4 regions of the Micromonospora sp. LOL_023 genome follow, and region 3 is predicted to be linked to each of the others. Evidence: riboswitches for the same ligand, from Rfam matches in the RefSeq annotation. Region 3 holds a riboswitch; each other region holds the start of a gene.
The links. Region 3 has a riboswitch for cobalamin ahead of ACFHVL_RS12100 (prenyltransferase/squalene oxidase repeat-containing protein). Riboswitches for the same ligand answer to the same signal wherever they lie in the genome.
Positions count from the first base shown of each region.

Region 1: another riboswitch for cobalamin. It lies ahead of cobN (cobaltochelatase subunit CobN); the one in region 3 lies ahead of ACFHVL_RS12100 (prenyltransferase/squalene oxidase repeat-containing protein).
Region 2: another riboswitch for cobalamin. It lies ahead of ACFHVL_RS08935 (CbtB domain-containing protein); the one in region 3 lies ahead of ACFHVL_RS12100 (prenyltransferase/squalene oxidase repeat-containing protein).
Region 4: another riboswitch for cobalamin. It lies ahead of ACFHVL_RS08030 (ribonucleoside-diphosphate reductase subunit alpha); the one in region 3 lies ahead of ACFHVL_RS12100 (prenyltransferase/squalene oxidase repeat-containing protein).

Region 1 covers NZ_JBHMIM010000012.1:46,034-50,232, forward strand. Annotated here, with positions in the region: gene ACFHVL_RS08840 (precorrin-2 C(20)-methyltransferase) at 1-194, opposite strand, end outside; gene ACFHVL_RS08845 (precorrin-8X methylmutase) at 191-832, opposite strand; gene cobG (precorrin-3B synthase) at 829-2,094, opposite strand; cobalamin riboswitch at 2,212-2,340, shown strand; gene cobN (cobaltochelatase subunit CobN) at 2,397-4,199, shown strand, end outside.
Region 2 covers NZ_JBHMIM010000012.1:65,709-69,907, reverse strand. Annotated here, with positions in the region: gene ACFHVL_RS08945 (hypothetical protein) at 201-524, opposite strand; gene ACFHVL_RS08940 (CbtA family protein) at 572-1,330, opposite strand; gene ACFHVL_RS08935 (CbtB domain-containing protein) at 1,345-1,551, opposite strand; cobalamin riboswitch at 1,583-1,761, opposite strand; cobalamin riboswitch at 1,874-2,002, shown strand; gene ACFHVL_RS08930 (VWA domain-containing protein) at 2,083-4,092, shown strand; gene cobO (cob(I)yrinic acid a,c-diamide adenosyltransferase) at 4,092-4,199, shown strand, end outside.
Region 3 covers NZ_JBHMIM010000018.1:5,379-9,577, reverse strand. Annotated here, with positions in the region: gene ACFHVL_RS12110 (hypothetical protein) at 1-471, opposite strand, end outside; gene ACFHVL_RS12105 (LPXTG cell wall anchor domain-containing protein) at 468-1,916, opposite strand; cobalamin riboswitch at 2,009-2,164, opposite strand; cobalamin riboswitch at 2,316-2,458, shown strand; gene ACFHVL_RS12100 (prenyltransferase/squalene oxidase repeat-containing protein) at 2,544-3,584, shown strand; gene ACFHVL_RS12095 (hypothetical protein) at 3,621-4,097, shown strand.
Region 4 covers NZ_JBHMIM010000010.1:116,568-120,766, reverse strand. Annotated here, with positions in the region: gene ACFHVL_RS08030 (ribonucleoside-diphosphate reductase subunit alpha) at 1-2,315, opposite strand, end outside; cobalamin riboswitch at 2,444-2,659, opposite strand; gene ACFHVL_RS08025 (PadR family transcriptional regulator) at 2,796-3,440, shown strand; gene ACFHVL_RS08020 (YciI family protein) at 3,516-3,869, shown strand; gene ACFHVL_RS08015 (RNA polymerase sigma factor) at 3,876-4,199, shown strand, end outside.

The sequences.
Region 1 (4,199 bases), on a different contig from region 3:
TCCTCGACCTGCCCGGGACGCAGGTAGGGTTCGGCGATCGACCGGGCGACGCTGCGGCCGTGCCGGGCACTGTGGTAGGCCACCACGTCGGCGGCCCCGATCAGCCGGGACGCCTTGACGGTGACCAGGTCCGGGTCACCGGGCCCGAGACCAACTCCATAAAGCCGGCCCGGCCCGTTCGCTGCTGTGGTCACCGAATCCCCCATCCCTCGTCGTCGCTGGCGATCGCGTTGACTGCTGCGGCGGCCATCGCGCTGCCACCGCGCCGACCCCGTACCACCAGGTGTTCCACCCCGCTGGAGTGCCCGACGAGCGCCAGTTTCGACTCCGCCGCGCCGATGAAGCCAACCGGTACGCCGAGTACCGCGGCCGGCCGGGCGGCACCGGACCCGATCAGCTCCAGCAGCCGGAACAGCGCCGTCGGGGCGTTGCCGACTGCGACGACCGCGCCGTCGAGTCGGTCGCCCCACAGGTCCACGGCAGCGGCGCTGCGGGTGGTGCCCAGCCGGGCTGCCAGCTCCGGCACCCCGGGATCGGTCAACGTGCACAGCACCGGGTTGTCGGCGGGCAGCCGTAGGCGGGTGATGCCGGCCGCGACCATGGTGGCGTCGCAGAGCACCGGTGCCCCGGCCCGCAACGCGGACCGGGCCGCGGCGACGACCTGGGGCGAGAAGATCAGATCCTCGACGAGGTCGACCATGCCACAGGAATGGATCATCCGGACAGCGACCCGGGCCTGTTCGGCGGTGAACCGGCTCAGGTCGGTCTCGGCTCGGATGGTGGCGAACGACTGCCGGTAGATCTCGGCCCCGTCGCGGACGTGTTCCATCACGGCTCCTCACGTGCGGTGCGGACGGCGGCGGCCAACGCCGCGCCTGGTAGAACGTGGACGGCGGACCGGCCGGTGGCGTCCACCTGGTAGCCGTCGCCGGTGGCGAGCACCCGCACGACCCGGCCGGTCGGGGTACCGCAGCCACGTTCACAGCCGATCCAGTGCACCGGCAGGCCGACCCCGGCCGGGTCCGACCGGTCGCCGTGCGCCGCTGTCGCGTCGGCCCGGACATCGGCCCGGGATCGGAGACACCCGGGCCGGCCGGCGCAGGCGGTGACGCCGAGCCAGGGTGATCCGGGGTCGGTGACGAGTCCTGCGGTGCGCAGCCGACCCGCCCAGTCCGGCGCGTCGATGACGGTGGGCAGCACCACCGCCCGCCACGGGGTGATCCGTAGCTGCGGCGAGGCGGCGGCGAGCAGGTCTGCCTGCCCGGCGGTGAGCCGTCCCAACGGGACGGCCAGGACCAGAGCGTGGTCGCCGTCGGGGCGACGCAGGACGCCCACCGACGGTTCGGGTATGTGCCGTGGCAGCGGCCGCCGGTGCGCCGTCGGCACCTGGTGGACCCCCGGCTCGGTGGCGACCCGCGCGATGATCCGGGCCACCTCGGCGGCGGTCAGGTCACCGACCCGCCAGATGGTGCCGTCCACGGCCCGCTGGTCGGCGACGAAGCCTCGGGCGACCGCGACGGCCACCCGTACCGCGTCGGAGTGGCCGGTGCGCAGTCCGTGGTCGACGCCGGCGAGCGCGACGACGACCAATCCGTCCGTGCCGGGCAGCAGGCCCACGTCGGGACGCGCCGAGATGGTGTCGCCGCGCCCGTCGTCCACAGCGAACAGGAAACGCCCGGACAGCCGGGTCAGCTGCGGCTGGGCGCAGATCGCCGCATCTAGCGCCCGGACCTGCGCCGCGACGTTCCAGTCCGGCACGTTGTCCACCCCGGCAAGGGGGGAGCCGAGGATGTTGCGGACCCGGTCGTGACCCGGCGTGGGCAGCAGACCGGCGGCGCTCAACCGGCCGGCGAGCGCCTCGGCGGCGTCGACGTCGACCCCGCGTAGCTGTACGTTCGCCCGGCTGGTCAGCTCCAATCGCCCATCGCCGAGCTCGCGGGCGGCGGCGGCCAGGGCGGTCAGCTGGCCGGCGGTGAGCAGTCCGCCCGGGCAGCGGATCCGGGCAAGGTGTCCGTCGGCGGCCTGATGCAGCTGCAACGCGCCGGGACAGGCGTCGGGGCCGCCCCGGACGGGCGGCGACGGCGAGGCTGGCACGCGGCGGATACTACGGGCTGCCCCCAGGAGACGACGTGGTCGCGGCGATTTCATCACACCTTGACGAAACGTCTGTCAGTCGTGACAGTTGTCGGTAGCCAGCTGCGGCGGCACGTGGAGGAAGCCGGTGTGATTCCGGCGCGGTCCCGCCACTGTCACCGGGGAGCAGACCCCACCGAAGGCCACGGCCCCGATCCACGGGGCGGGAAGGCCGGGGCGAGCGTCGATCCGGGAGCCAGGAGACTCCGGTCGCCGCGACCGACGACCCGGGGCGCGGACCCCGAGGGAGGACCAGGCATCCCATGATGCTGCTTTTATCCACCTCAGACACTGATCTGTTGAGTGGACGGGCCAGCGGCGCCGACTGGCACCTGGCGAACCCGGCCCGGCTGTCGGTCGACGACCTTCCGCAGCTGCTGCCCGACGTCGAACTCGTAGTGGTCCGGCTTCTCGGCGGCCGACGGGCCTGGCCGGACGGACTCGACGCGCTGCTGTCCGGCCCACGGCCGGTCGTCGTACTCAGCGGAGAGCAGGCACCGGACGCGGCGCTGATGGAGCTGTCCACCGTGCCGGCCGGGGTGGCCGCCCAGGCGCACGCCTACCTGGCCCACGGCGGGCCGGCCAACCTGACGCAACTGCACCACTTCCTGTCCGACACGGTGCTGCTCACCGGGCACGGCTTCACCGCGCCCGAGCCGGCACCGGAGTGGGGTGTGCTCAGCCGCCCGGCGACGGAACCGACGGACTGTCCGACCGTGGCAGTGCTCTACTACCGGGCACACCACCTGGCCGGCAACACCGGCTTCGTACACACGCTGTGCGATGCGATCGAGGCCGCTGGTGGCCGATCGCTGCCGATCTACTGTGCCTCGCTACGCTCGCCCGACCCACGGCTACTGGCCGCTCTGCGCCAGGCCGATGCCCTGGTGGTCACGGTGCTCGCCGCCGGCGGTACCCGGCCGGCGACCGCCTCCGCCGGGGGCGACGACGACGCGTGGGACGTCGGCGCGCTCACCGAACTGGACGTGCCGATTCTGCAGGGACTCTGCCTGACCAGCTCCCGGCAGACGTGGGCTGACACCGACGACGGACTGTCCCCATTGGATGCGGCTTCCCAGGTCGCCATCCCCGAGTTCGACGGCCGGCTGATCACCGTGCCGTTCTCCTTCAAGGAGATCGACGCCGACGGGTTGTCGGTGTACGTCGCCGACCCGGAACGGTCCGCCCGGGTCGCCGGCATCGCGGTGCGCCACGCCGCGCTGCGCCACATCGCACCGGGCGACAAACGGATCGCGGTGCTGCTGTCGGCATACCCGACGAAGCATGCCCGGATCGGCAACGCGGTCGGCCTGGACACCCCGGCCAGCGTGCTCGCGTTGCTGCGCACGTTGCGCGACGCCGGCTACGACGTCGGGCCGGCCGACGGACCCGACGCGCTGCCCGGGCTGGCCCGCGACGACGGCGACGCGCTGATGCACGCGCTGATCGCCGCCGGCGGGCAGGACCCGGACTGGCTCACCGAGGAGCAACTGGCCGGCAATCCGGTACGTATCCCGGCCGCGGACTACCTCCGCTGGTACGCGCGGTTACCGGCCGACCTGCGTGAGCGGGTCGAGCAGCACTGGGGTCCGCCACCGGGCGAGCTGTACGTCGACCACTCCGGCTCCGGCGACGGCGAGATCGTGTTGGCCGCGCTGCCCGCTGGCAACATCGTGCTGCTGGTACAGCCGCCACGTGGGTTCGGCGCCAACCCGGTGGCCATCTACCACGACCCGGACCTGCCGCCGAGCCACCACTACCTGGCCGCCTACCGCTGGTTGGAGCACGGCTTCGGCGCACACGCCGTGGTGCACGTCGGCAAGCACGGCAACCTGGAGTGGCTGCCCGGCAAGACGGTCGGGCTCAGCGCCGGCTGCGGTCCGGACGCGGCCCTGGGCGACCTACCGCTGATCTACCCGTTCCTGGTCAACGATCCGGGTGAGGGCACCCAGGCCAAGCGGCGGGCGCACGCCACCCTGATCGATCATCTCGTCCCGCCGATGGCCCGCGCCGAAAGCTACGGCGACATCGCCCGGCTGGAACAACTGCTCGACGAGCACGCCAAC
Region 2 (4,199 bases), on a different contig from region 3:
CAGCTGGAACCGGGCTTCCGCGCCGGGTGCGCATTGGGTACGCCACTGTGCGCAAGCTCAGCCGAAGCTCCTCGGCGGCTGTCGTAGTGGGACGGACCGATCCCGGGGGTGAACTTCGCCTGACCGGCACCTTCCGGATGATTTTCGGCACCGGCGGCGCGCGAGGGCCCCAAGTGCCCAGCCCTGTGGCTGGCCGGAGGCTACTTCCAGCGCGGCGCGGGAAACCGGTGCGGCCCGAGCCGGCCCGGCAAGGCCCGGTGGCCCGGACCGCCGGCGGTGGCCCACTCGGCGACCGCTGACAGGGTCGCGTCGTCGAGGATGTCGCCCAACCACACCGGCCGGGCACCGAGCCGCCGGGCCAGCGGTGTCGGCTGCACCACGACCACGTTGGACCGCTCGCAGGCGTTCAGACAGTCGGCCACCTGCACCGGGACCGCAGAACGCAGCAGCGCGAGCTGCCGGTCATGGTCGATGTCGGGATGCTTGCGTACGGTGCCGCAGCAGCAGCCCCGGCACACCGTCACCCGGGCGGTCTGCCCGAGAGCCGGCTCCGGCGCGGTGGCGCCGGCGGTCACGCCGTGTCGGCGAGTACGGGCCGTCGACCGGCGACCTTCGCCGGGGTGAGCAGTAGGCCGAACACCACGCCGAGGACCGTCCACATCGTCGCCAGCTGGGCCAGTGAGGCCAGTCGGAACTCCCACAGCAGCACCGCCGGGATGTCCGCCGGCACCTCGACGGCCGTCGCCGGCCACAGGGCCAGTAGCAGGGCGTACCCGATGATCGCGACGGCCGTCGCGACCACCGCCCGCAGCGGCTCCGGCCGGGACCAACCGGCCAGCCGACGGTGCACCAGCACCGCCAGCCAGCTGAGTGCCGCCGCCGCGATGATGAACGACAGGTACTGCCCGGTCCGTTGGTTGACCGTTGCCGGGTCGCCGACACCCGGCGGGTTGGCGGGGAACCGGATCGCCGGCAGCAACGCCACCACGACGAAGCCGAGTCCGGCGAGCAGACCGGCCCGGCGGAAGTCGTCGCGGCCGGGCAGCAGGTGCCGGGTCGAGGCGAAGACCACCGCGACGATCGACGCCAGGCACAGTGCGACCGCGACCGTCGCGACCAGCCCACCGAAGACCTGCATGACGCGGCTGACCAACTCGCCGTCGTGACTGTGCCCGCTGGCCCCGCCGGCCGCCCGGCTCTCCTCGACGACCAGCGCCGATTCGATCTGCGGCTCGACGATCAGCAGGGCCGCCACCGAGCCGGCCACCCCGGCGGCCAGCCCGGCCGCCAGGCCACGGCGCAGCACGGTGCCGAACGAAAGGGTGCGCATCGTCGCCGCCGTGCTCAGTGGCACGGTACGCCGAGCGCGTGCCGGCCGTCGTGAGTGAACTCGTGCACGAACTCGGCGGCACCTGCCAGGACGAGTCCGTTGTCCTGTGCGACCAGGTAGATGACGACCGCCGCCACCGCGGCGAGCAGCCAGCCGGCCAGCGGTACGCGGATGGTGGGGGTGGTGCTGGCGGCGTCGCCGCCGACCGAAGATGCAGACATGCCAGGGAATCCTCTCGTCCATGCCTCGTGGCGATGCGGTGCGTGCCACGGCCGGTCTCCTGGCTCCCGGATCGTCGCGATCGTCCCGCCTTCCCAAGCCGCCGTGTGGCGGCCCAGTGGCGTGGTGGAACGGACACTCCCCGGTCACAGTGGCGAGGACCACGCCGGAATTACACCGGCTTCCCGAGCACCGTGGCGTCCGCAGCGTACCGCCGAATCACCGGGCCGGACAATGGCCACCGCCGGGACCAGCAGCGGGACCGGCGCCACATTGACGGTCGAGGCGCCGGTGGGGGAGCATGGCCGGTACGAGCGGTGCGCGGAGGAACCCGGTGCGAATCCGGGGCGGTCCCGCCACTGTGACCGGGGAGGCACGTCCCCTTGAGACAGCCACCGTCGCGACGCGGCGGGAAGGCTGGGACGTGGCGACGATCCGGCAGCCAGGAGACTCCGGCCGCTCACAGGTTCACCGGCACGCGGGCGTGGATACCCGCGGGAGGGATTCACCATGCACCGCTGTCGGCACGCCCGATGAGGCCGTATCCGTTCACCGCCGTGGTCGGCCTGCCCGACCTGCGGCAGGCCCTGCTGCTCGCGGCGGTGCATCCCGGCATCGGCGGGGTGCTGATCCGTGGCGAGAAGGGCACCGCCAAGTCGACGATCGTCCGGGCGCTGGCCGGGCTGCTGCCCGAGGTCGACAAGGTGGTCGGCTGCCGGTTCGCCTGCGACCCGGCCGCACCCGATCCGGGCTGCCCAGACGGGCCGCACACCGCGCCGGCGGCCGGACGTCGGCACCCGGCCACCCTGGTCGAGTTGCCGGTCGGGGCCACCGAGGACCGGGTGGTCGGCACCTTGGACATCCAGCGGGTGCTCAGCGCCGGGGTCAAGGCGTACGAGCCGGGGTTGCTCGCCGCCGCCCACCGGGGTCTGCTCTACGTCGACGAGGTCAACCTGCTGCCGGACCATCTGGTGGATCTGCTGCTGGACGCCGCGGCGATGGGGCGGGCGCACGTCGAGCGCGACGGGGTGTCGGTCAACCACGCGGCCCGGTTCCTGCTGGTCGGCACGATGAACCCGGAGGAAGGGGAGCCGCGGCCGCAACTGTTGGACCGCTTCGGGCTGGTCGTGTCGGTGACCGCGCCGACGCAGGTGAGTGACCGGGCCGAGGTGGTGCGTCGGCGGCTGGCGTACGAGGCCGACCCGGCGGCGTTCGCGGCGACCTGGCGGGCGGCCGACGACCGGTTGGCGCACCGGGTACGTAGTGCGCGGGCGGCGTTGCCGCAGGTCACCTTGCCCGACGCCGAGATCAACCGGATTGCCCGGATCTGTCTGGCGTACCAGGTGGACGGGTTGCGCGCGGACATCGTGATGGCCCGGGCATCCATCGCGTTGGCCGCCTGGCGTGGACTCGCCGCCGTGACCGCTGCCGAGGTACGCGACGCCGCGCGGCTGGCGCTGCCGCACCGCCGCCGTCGGGATCCCCTCGATCCGCCCGGGACGGACGAACAACGCCTCGACGAGGTGCTGCGCGACGAGGGCGGCGACGACCCCGACCCCGACCCTGGTCCGCCGTCGCCACCGGACCCGTCGCCCCCACCGGACCCGTCGCCGGCTGACGCACCGGTGTCGTCGCCGGCTGCCGGATCTGGAGACGACGCCGGTCCTTCCGGTGACGTTGGACCTCCCGACAGCGCCGGATCACCCGTGACCGACGGAGGCTCCGAGGCTGACCCGTCGGGCGGAGCGCAGGCCGGCGGTCCGCCGCCGGTAGCGGCCGGGCCGGCGTACCGGCCGCAGCGGTTGCGGCTGCCCGGCCTCGGCAAGGGCGGCACCCCCGGCCGGCGGTCGGCGGCCCGCGCGGACCGGGGCCGGGTGGTCGGCGCCGACCACCCGCGTGGTCGACTGTCCGGTGTGCATCTGCCGGCGACCCTGCTCGCCGCCGTGGCCCGTGGCTCCCGTGGCATCACCTCCGCCGACCTGCGCGAAGCCCGCTACGTCGGGCAGGAGGCCAACCTGATCCTGTTCGTGGTCGATGCCTCCGGGTCGATGGCCGCCCGGCAGCGGATGGCGGTGGTCAAGACCGCTGTGCTGTCCCTGCTGCGTGACGCCTACCATCGGCGGGACCGCATCGGCATGGTCACGTTCCGGGGTGCCGGTGCCGAGGTGGTGCTGCCACCGACCAGCAGCCACCAGGTCGGAGTCGCCAAGCTGACGCAGTTGCGCACCGGGGGGCGTACCCCGATCGCAGCCGGTCTGCGCGCCACGGCCGCCGTCATCGACGCGGAACGCCGCCGCGACCCGCGGCGGCGGCCACTGGTCCTGCTGGTCACCGACGGCCGGGCCACCAGCGGACCGGACCCGGTGACCCTCGCACCGCTGTTCGCCGGCACCACCATGGTGGTGCTCGACTGCGAGTCCGGCCCGGTCCGGCTCGGACTCGGCCGTCGGCTCGCCAGTGGATTCGCCGCTGAGTGGCTTCCGCTGGCGGCACTGGCCGCCGGGTCAGCCGACCCCGACCGGACCGTACGGAGGGCAGCCTGATGCCGCAGGGCAAGCCGGAGTATGTGCCCGACGACGGGCTGACCACCCGGGCGCGGCGCCGCCAGCCGGTGCTCGCGGTACACACCGGGGCAGGCAAGGGCAAATCG
Region 3 (4,199 bases):
GAAACTGCCGAGCGGAGGCTTACGCGCAAGCACGCCATGCTGGCTGTACGTCCAGGGTCCGCCGTCGGGGGCGTGCCAGTAGGACCAGTACGCGCTCGCCGGGGGCGTGTCGACGCACGCTTCCTCGGCGGCGGTCGGTCTGCCCTCGATCCGGCAGATGAACGATTCGCCCCAACGGGTGGTACCGGTGATCGAAACGCCGGCGTTCTTCAACGCGGCGTGGCCGGTGACCTGGTCGCCGACGGCGCACCGGATGATCGTCGGCCCGCCCAGTTCCTGAAAGTCGACGATGACGGTGACTCCGTTGCCATCCGGACAGTAGCCGGCCAGCCCGGCCGCTGCGGCTGGGCCGGCCGGCGCTAGGGCGGCACCGGCGGCGACAACCACGGCGATGAGCAGCCGCGCCGCACGGATCGACAGCGTCGCGCGTCGCGTCGCGCTGTCCACCCCGGCTACTGTGCCGGTCGTCATTGCAGTGTTTCCCTGCGGCGGCGGGTCACCAGGAGCAGGCCGACCCCGGCGACGATCGTCGCGCCGCCAAGCAGACCGTAGGCGGCGACCGGGGCACCGGTTTTAGGCAGGCGTCCGCCCGGAGGTGGAGTCGTGGCCGGTGTGCCGGTCGGGGTCGGGCTGGCGGTGACCGTCGAGGTGGGTGTCGGCGACGGTGTGCTCGGGCTGCTGGTGGGCGTCGGGGTGGGACTCGGCTCCGGGGTGGGACTCGGCGTGGCGCTCGGGGTGGGCGTCGCACTGGGGCTCGGTGTCGGCGTCAAGGTCGGGGTGGGTGCCGGGTCGCCGGTGCCGATCTGACCCAGCGGCACCTGCGCCAAGCCGAGGACCGCCTGGGCGGTGGCCCGGCGCCACTGGTCCAGTTCGGACTCGCCGATTCCGTCGGTGACGGCTGTGGCGAGCGAGTCCGGGGTATAGGCGATCGCGCCGACGTGTGCCGACGCCGCACCAGCGTTGGCGGTGGTGAGCTGTTGCGCGGCGACGAACCCGGCGGCCTGTCCGGCGGCGGTGTGCTCGCCGGCGGCGGCCAGTGCCTGCCCGGCCAGACCAGTGCTGTTGGTGTTGGGATAGTTGGTGAAGCCGGAGCCGTTGAAGGATCCGTCAGCCGCCTGCACCGACAGCAGCCACGATGTGGCCGCAGCCAGCGGCTCGGCGGTGCCGCTCGCTCCGGCGTCGGCGGCTGCCAGCAGAGCCTGCACCGCCATCGCCGTCGCGTCCACCTCCATGCTTTGCTCCGTCGCAGGGTCCGCCGAGCAGGCGTTGCCGGCCGCGCTGGGATACAGGCGGAACCCGCCGCCTGGGCACTGCTGCTTGACGAGAAAGTCGACCACCGGCTGCGGTACACCTCCGGAGCGGGCCAGTCCTATGACGGCCAGCGACTGACCGAACAGGTTCGACCCGGCGGTGGTGTCGAGATTGCGGTCGTACAGCCAACCCGTCCTGGTGCCGTGGTCGGTGCCGTAGATCAGGTCCAGTGTGCGCTGACGCCAGTCGTGTCCACCGAAATCGGTCGGATCGACACCGGCGGCGACGGCGGCCAGGAGCACCTTCGCCGTCGATCCGCCGGTGACGAAATCGCCCATCTCGGTCCGGATGGCGGCGTAGCCGTCGGCGTTGGCCGCGAGCGCCTCGGTGATGGCGGCGACAGCGGCCAGCTCGGTGCCGGTGGCCCGCAGCGCGAACAGCGCGTCGATCGTCAGTCCCCAGTCACTGCCGACGAAGCCCGGCAGACCACCGTCGACCAGTTGACCGGAAAGCCAGTGTGATCCGGCCTGCGCCGCTGCGGGAGTGGCGGCCAATCGCAGAGTCGGAGACCCGGCGGGACGGGCGAGAGTGACCCCAGCACTGGCGGCGACCACCGCGAGGGCGGCAAGCGCCGGCAGGACCCGACTGAGAAAGCCACGAACCATGGAGGGACCTTTCGGAGCGGTGACCGAAACCGCATCCGCCGGTCGCACGCGACCAAGGCCGATCCGGGCTCGATCCGTAGACCACGACGTGTTGAGCCGCTCACTCCACAGTCGGGCATTCCGGCTCGCGTACCGGTGCTCACAGGCACACCGGCGCGCATACGGCTGCGGGTCAGCGCCGGCCTCGCACCGGCTTCCCCCGCCTGGGAGCACATTCAGTTGTGACGAGCCGCTACCGAGTATGTCAGATCGGCAACCGCGGGCGTCCTCACCGGACGTCACGGGCGGCGGCCGATCGGATCGAATAGCGGATCTGCTCAGCGGTTGACAGCCACCGTGCCGAGTATGACCGGCGAAGCCACCGGCCCGATCAGGGCCGAGCCGTTGACGACCGAGAGGAGTCATGCCCACACTGTCCGCAGCAGTTCCGCACCTGTGCATCGATGGGGGAAGTCCGGTCGGAAGCCGGCGCTGGCCCGCAACGGTAGGCGGCGAACACCATGCCGCGAGCCCGAGTACCCGTCGACGTACCGCTGCTAAGGATGTCCCACCCGTCGTGGCCCACGGGTCGGAGCCACCCGGTCCACCCGGGTCGCATCGACGTATGGGCCGGAAAGGCGCCGCCCGATGGCCACCCACCGCCGTCACCGTCTCCGACTCGTCACCACCGGTGTACTCGCCGCTCTCGCGCTCACCGTGACCGCGGCCGCGCCGGCCGCAGCCACTCCACCTCAGACCCACAACCGCGTCGACGCCGCCGCTGGCTGGCTCGCCCGGCAGATGGTCGACGGAGAACGCTTCGAAGTCGTCTTCGGCGGCATCGCCTACCCCGATCAGGGCCTCACCATCGACGCGATCTTCACTTTCGCCGCAGCCAAGGAAGCCGACAGCTACGCGACCAACGCGATCACCTGGCTCGCCGAACCGGCGGTGATCACCGGCTACATCGGCGGCGGCACCGAGGCGTACGCCGGCGCCACCGCCAAGCTCGCGCTCGGCGTGCAGGTCCGTGGCCTCGACCCCACATCGTTCGGTGGCATCGATCTGCTCACCCGGCTCACCGGACTGATGACACCCTCCGGCCGCTTCTCCGACCAGTCCGCGTTCGGCGACTACAGCAACATGTTCAGCCAGTCGTTCGCCGTCATCGCCCTGGACCGGGCCGGCGGCGCGCCAGCGCAGGCCGTGTCCTTCCTGACCGCCAGCCAGTGCCCGGACGGCGGGTTCCCGCTCCAGTTCGCCCAGGCCACCTGCATCAGCGACGTCGACGCCACCGCGATGGCGATCCAGGCACTGGTCGCGGCCGGCGAATGGCACCAGGCCCAGACGGCCGCGCAGTGGCTGATCTCCGTACAGGCCACCGACGGCTCGTTCACCGCCGGCGGGGTCGCCAACGCCAACAGCACCGGCCTGGCCGCCCAGGCGCTGGTGGCGACCGGCCGGGTGCTGGCCTGGTGGCAGGCCCGTCAGTTCCTGCTGAACCTGCAGGTCGGCTGCACCGGTGCCATCGCCGACCGGGGCGCGATCGCCTACACCACCACCGGATTCGACCCCGCCACCGCACCCCGCGCCACCGCGCAGGCCGTACCCGGCCTGGCCGCAGCCAGCCTGGTCACCCTGTCTGCCAACGGCTCCCGACCGGACGCGCCGACCCTGGCCTGCGCCTAGCCGTTCAGTCCCGCGTAGCTAGCCCACGGAGGAATCATGGCAACATCGATCCGCCGCCGACTGGCGGCACTCGCCGCGATCGTCGTGCTGGCAGCAGGACTGGTCGCGGTCGACCCGCTGACCCGCCCGGCGCACGCCGCCGCCTGTGCACCCGGCACCGGCGTCACCGTCGTCGTCGACTTCACCGCCTTCGGACTCGGCGTACAGACCAACTGCTATCCCGGCGACCCGCCGACTGGCCTCGCAGCCCTGCAGGGCGCCGGTTTCACCCCCACCGGCACCCTGCGTTGGGGACTCGCCTTCATCTGCCGCATCGACGGCCTGCCGACGCCTGCGGCTGAGCCCTGCGTCAACACCCCACCGGCCAGCGCCTACTGGTCGTACTGGCATTCGACGCCCGGCGGCACCTGGACCTACAGCACCCTCGGCGCCAGCAGCTACAACCCGGCTATCGGCACGGTCGAGGGCTGGCGATTCGGATCCGGCCAGGCACCCTCCATCACCCCACCCTGATCGCTCGGCGCGGCGACCATCTGGACCGGCCAGGCCTGCTGGATGTCAGGCCTGGCCGGCCGCACTATCCATCGTGGCACTTTCTGATTGGTCAGCCTGAGT
Region 4 (4,199 bases), on a different contig from region 3:
GCCTGCTGGATCCGGGTGGCCGGGCGCGACCGCAGGTAGTACGTGGTCTTGAGCCCCGACTGCCAGGCGTACCGGTACATCGACGACAGCTTGCCGATCGTCGGTGCGGCCAGGAACAGGTTCAACGACTGACTCTGGTCGATGTACGGGGAGCGGGCGGCGGCCAGGTCGATCAGCGCCCGCTGCGGCAGCTCCCAGGCGGTGCGGAACAGTTCGCGCAGCTCCGCCGGGATGGCGGCGATCTGCGCGACCGAGCCGTCGGCCCGCTTGATCTGCTCACGGATCTGTTCGGTCCACAGCCCGCGTGCCTTGAGCTGCCCGACCAGGGCGGCGTTGACCTGGAGGAACTCCCCGGACAGGGTCTCGCGCTTGAACAGGTTCGACACCTGCGGCTCGATGCATTCGTAGCAGCCGGCGATCGACGCGATCGTCGCGGTCGGCGCGATCGCCACCAGCAGCGAGTTGCGCAGCCCGTGCGCGGCGACCCGCTGCCGCAGCGCCGTCCAACGGTCGGTCTGGGTCGGTTCGGTGCCCCACAGGTCGGGGTGCAGGTGCCCGCGCGCCGCCCGGGTCTGCGGGTACGCCGGGTGCGGTCCGTATCGCTGCGCCAGTCCGGCGGAGGTCTCCAACGCGGTCAGGTAGATCTCCTCGGCGATCCGGGTGGACAGTTCCCGCGCCGGCGCCGAGTCGAACGGCAGGCCGAGCGCGAAGAAGACGTCCTGCAGGCCCATCATGCCCAGGCCGACCGGGCGCCAGCGTGGGTTCGACGCGCCGGCCTCGGTGCTCGGGTAGTAGTTGATGTCGATCACCCGGTCGAGGAAGACCACCGCGGTATGGACGGTGTCGCGCAGCCGCGCCCAGTCGATCTCGCCTGCCGCGCCGCCCTCCCCGGTCGCGGCCGGGGTCAGGTGCGCGCCGAGGTTGATCGAGCCGAGGTTGCAGACCGCCGTCTCGGCGTCCGAGGAGACCTCGACGATCTCGGTGCACAGGTTGGACAGGTGCACGACGTTGCCGGGTTCGCCGGTCTGGTTGCACAGCAGGTTCGACCGGTCCTTGAAGGTGATCCAGCCGTTGCCGGTCTGCGCCAGGGTGCGCATCATCCGCCCGTACAGGTCGCGGGCCTTGATCTGGCGTACGGCGAGCCCGGCAGCCTCGGCGGCCCGGTACGCGGTGTCGAACTCGGCGCCGTACAGATCGGGCAGCTGTGGGACGTCGGCCGGGTTGAACAGCGACCACGTGGCGTCGGCGTCGACCCGGCGCATGAACTCGTCGCAGATCCAGTTGGCCAGGTTGAGGTTGTGGGTGCGCCGGGCGTCCTCGCCGGTGTTGTCGCGCAGTTCCAGGAACTCCTCGATGTCGGCGTGCCACGGCTCCAGGTAGACGCAGGCCGCGCCCCTGCGTCGGCCGCCCTGGTTGACGGCGGCCACCGAGGCGTCGAGCGTCCGTAGCCACGGCACGATCCCGTTGGACAGCCCGTTGGTGCCCTTGATCAGCGCACCCCGCGAGCGGACCCGCGACCAGGATATGCCGATCCCGCCGGCGTACTTGGACAGCTTCGCCACCTGCGCGTACCGGTCGTAGATCGAGTCCAGCTCGTCGCGGGGCGAGTCGACCAGGAAGCACGACGACAACTGGGTGTGCCGGGTGCCGGAGTTGAACAGGGTCGGTGAGCTCGGCAGGTACGCCAGTGACGACATCAACCGGTAGAAGCCGATCGCCTCGGCGGGGGTGCGGGACAGTCCGCAGGCGACCCGCAGCAGCCAGTACTGCGGGGTCTCCACCACCTGCCGGGTGGCGGGATGACGCAGCAGGTAGCGGTCGTAGACGGTCCGCAGCCCGAAGTACTCGAACCGGCGGTCGGCGGCCGGGGCGGTGGCGGCGTCGAGGTCGGCGGTGTGGTCGGCGACGAACCGGGCCGTCTCGTCACCGACGAGGCCGTGGGTGTGTCCGAGCCGGATCGCCTGGCTGAACGAGCCGATGCCCTGCCGGCAGACCTCGGTGCCGATCTCGTCGGCGAGCAGCCGGGCGGCCAGTCGGGAGTACTGCGGGTCCTCGCCGATCAGGTCGGCCGCGGTCTGGATCAGCAGCCGGGTCAACTCGGCGGTGGTGATGCCGTCGTAGAGACCACTGAGCGTCCTGGCAGCGACCCGCCCCGGGTCGACGTCGGCGAGCCCGTCGGCGTGCTGCCGTACCGCGTCGCGCAGCCGGTCGGGGTCGACCGGCGTGGCGGTCCCCGATCGGTCGCGGATTCGGGTCGGCCGCTTGCCGGGCGTGGCCGCCGGTGCGGTAGCGGCGGGATGTGTGACGACGGTCACCTGTGGTGCCTCCTGGCATCGCCTCGTGGGAGGCCGAGCGGGCAGGCAGACAGGCGCGAACGCGCGATGGCCAACGCGTCGCAGCCGTCGGCCGTCCCGCGCGGCGATCGGACCACCGGGTACGCGTTCGGCGTATCCGGCACAACGGCAGGTCTTCGGACTTGTGGGCCGGACCGGACATGCCAGTCACCTACTGGCCGTCACTTCCCAGGCCGGGGTGGCCCAGTGTGCTCGACGGCGGTCGTTCCCACTCACCGCTGCGGGGCAGTCCCGGATTCGCACCGGGTTCCCTGTTGCCTCGGCCGGGCTGGCTGCCCGGCCGAACCAGTTGCGTCCGGGACTATATCTGGTGGGTGGCTTCGCGGTGGGTACCTACATGTCGTGTCGTGGTGTCACGTATTTCACTCAGCAGATCGAGTTGTCGCCGACTGCTTGACGATATATCGTCAACGTATCAATGATCCTGCAGTGGAGGTTTACATGAGACGCGAGAGAGCACGCGGTGGCCCGGGGGCCTTTCTGCGCGGCGCCGGATTCCCACCCTTCGGGCCCGGCTTCGGCGGACCCGGTGGACCGGGCGGGCCATTCGGACCCGGCGGTCCATTCGGCGGCCGGGGGGCGGGCGGCGGCCGTGGTGGCGGTCGGGGGCGGCGGCGACCCAACGTGCGGGCCGCGGTGCTGGCCCTGCTCGTCGACAGGCCGATGCACGGCTACGAGATGATCCAGGAGTTGGACTCCCGCACCGGGGGCGCCTGGCGCCCCAGCCCCGGCTCCATCTACCCCACCCTGCAACTACTCGAGGACGAAGGTCAGATCGTCGGCGCCGCCGAAGGCGCCGGCGGCGGGCGCAAGCGTTACGCGCTCACCGACGCCGGTCGACCCGAGGCCGAGCAGGCGGCGCAGGCCGCTCCGTGGACCGAGCTCGCCCCGGAGACCGTCGACAGCTGGCACGATGTACGCGAGTCCGGGATGCAGACGATGCAGGTGCTGCGGCACGTACTGATGAACGGCAACGCGGAGCAGCGCGAGCGGGCGGTCCGGGTGCTCGACGAGACCCGCCGCAAGCTCTACGGCATCCTCGCCGAAACCGACGAGGCTGGCCCGGACCAGACCCAAGACAGTTGAGGTGACGGTGTCGATCCGGCCGTCCGCCGATCGTCGTTACCGCAGATGGCGACGTACGCCTCAGCGAGGAGAACCATGAAGTACATGCTGCTGTTCGTCAGCGCGCCCACCGACGCCCCCGAGCCGACCGTGCCGCAGTGCACGGTCGAGGACTGGATGGCCTATGACAAGGAGATGAAGGACGCCGGGATCTGGGTCAGCGGCAACGCCCTGGCCGACCTGACCACCTGCACGTCGGTGAAGGTCGACGCCGACGGGCAACGGATCGTCACCGACGGGCCGTTCGCCGAAGCACGCGAGGTGCTCGGCGGGTACGACATCATCGACGTGCCGGACCTCGACGTCGCCCTGGACTGGGCGGCCCGCTCACCCGGCGCCCGCGACGGCGGATCCGTGCAGGTGCGGCCGGTCGCCGACTTCGGGATGTGAGCGCGGATGGTCACCGACGGGCGGCGGGAGCACCACGGCGACGAGCAAGCCGTCGCCGTGGTGCGGACCTCGGTGGAGGCCGTGTTCCGGGAGGAGCACGGCCGGCTGCTCGCTACCCTGGTACGCCGCTTCGGTGACCTGCACCTGGCCGAGGAGGTCGCCGCCGAGGCCGTCGAGGCGGCTCTGAGGCACTGGCCCGTCTCCGGCGTACCGACCCGACCCGGCGCCTGGCTGCTGACCACCGCCCGGCGCCGGGCGGTCGACCGGATCCGGCGCGACCACAACCTGGCACTGCGGCTGGCCGTTCTGCAGGCCGAGGCGGACCGGGCT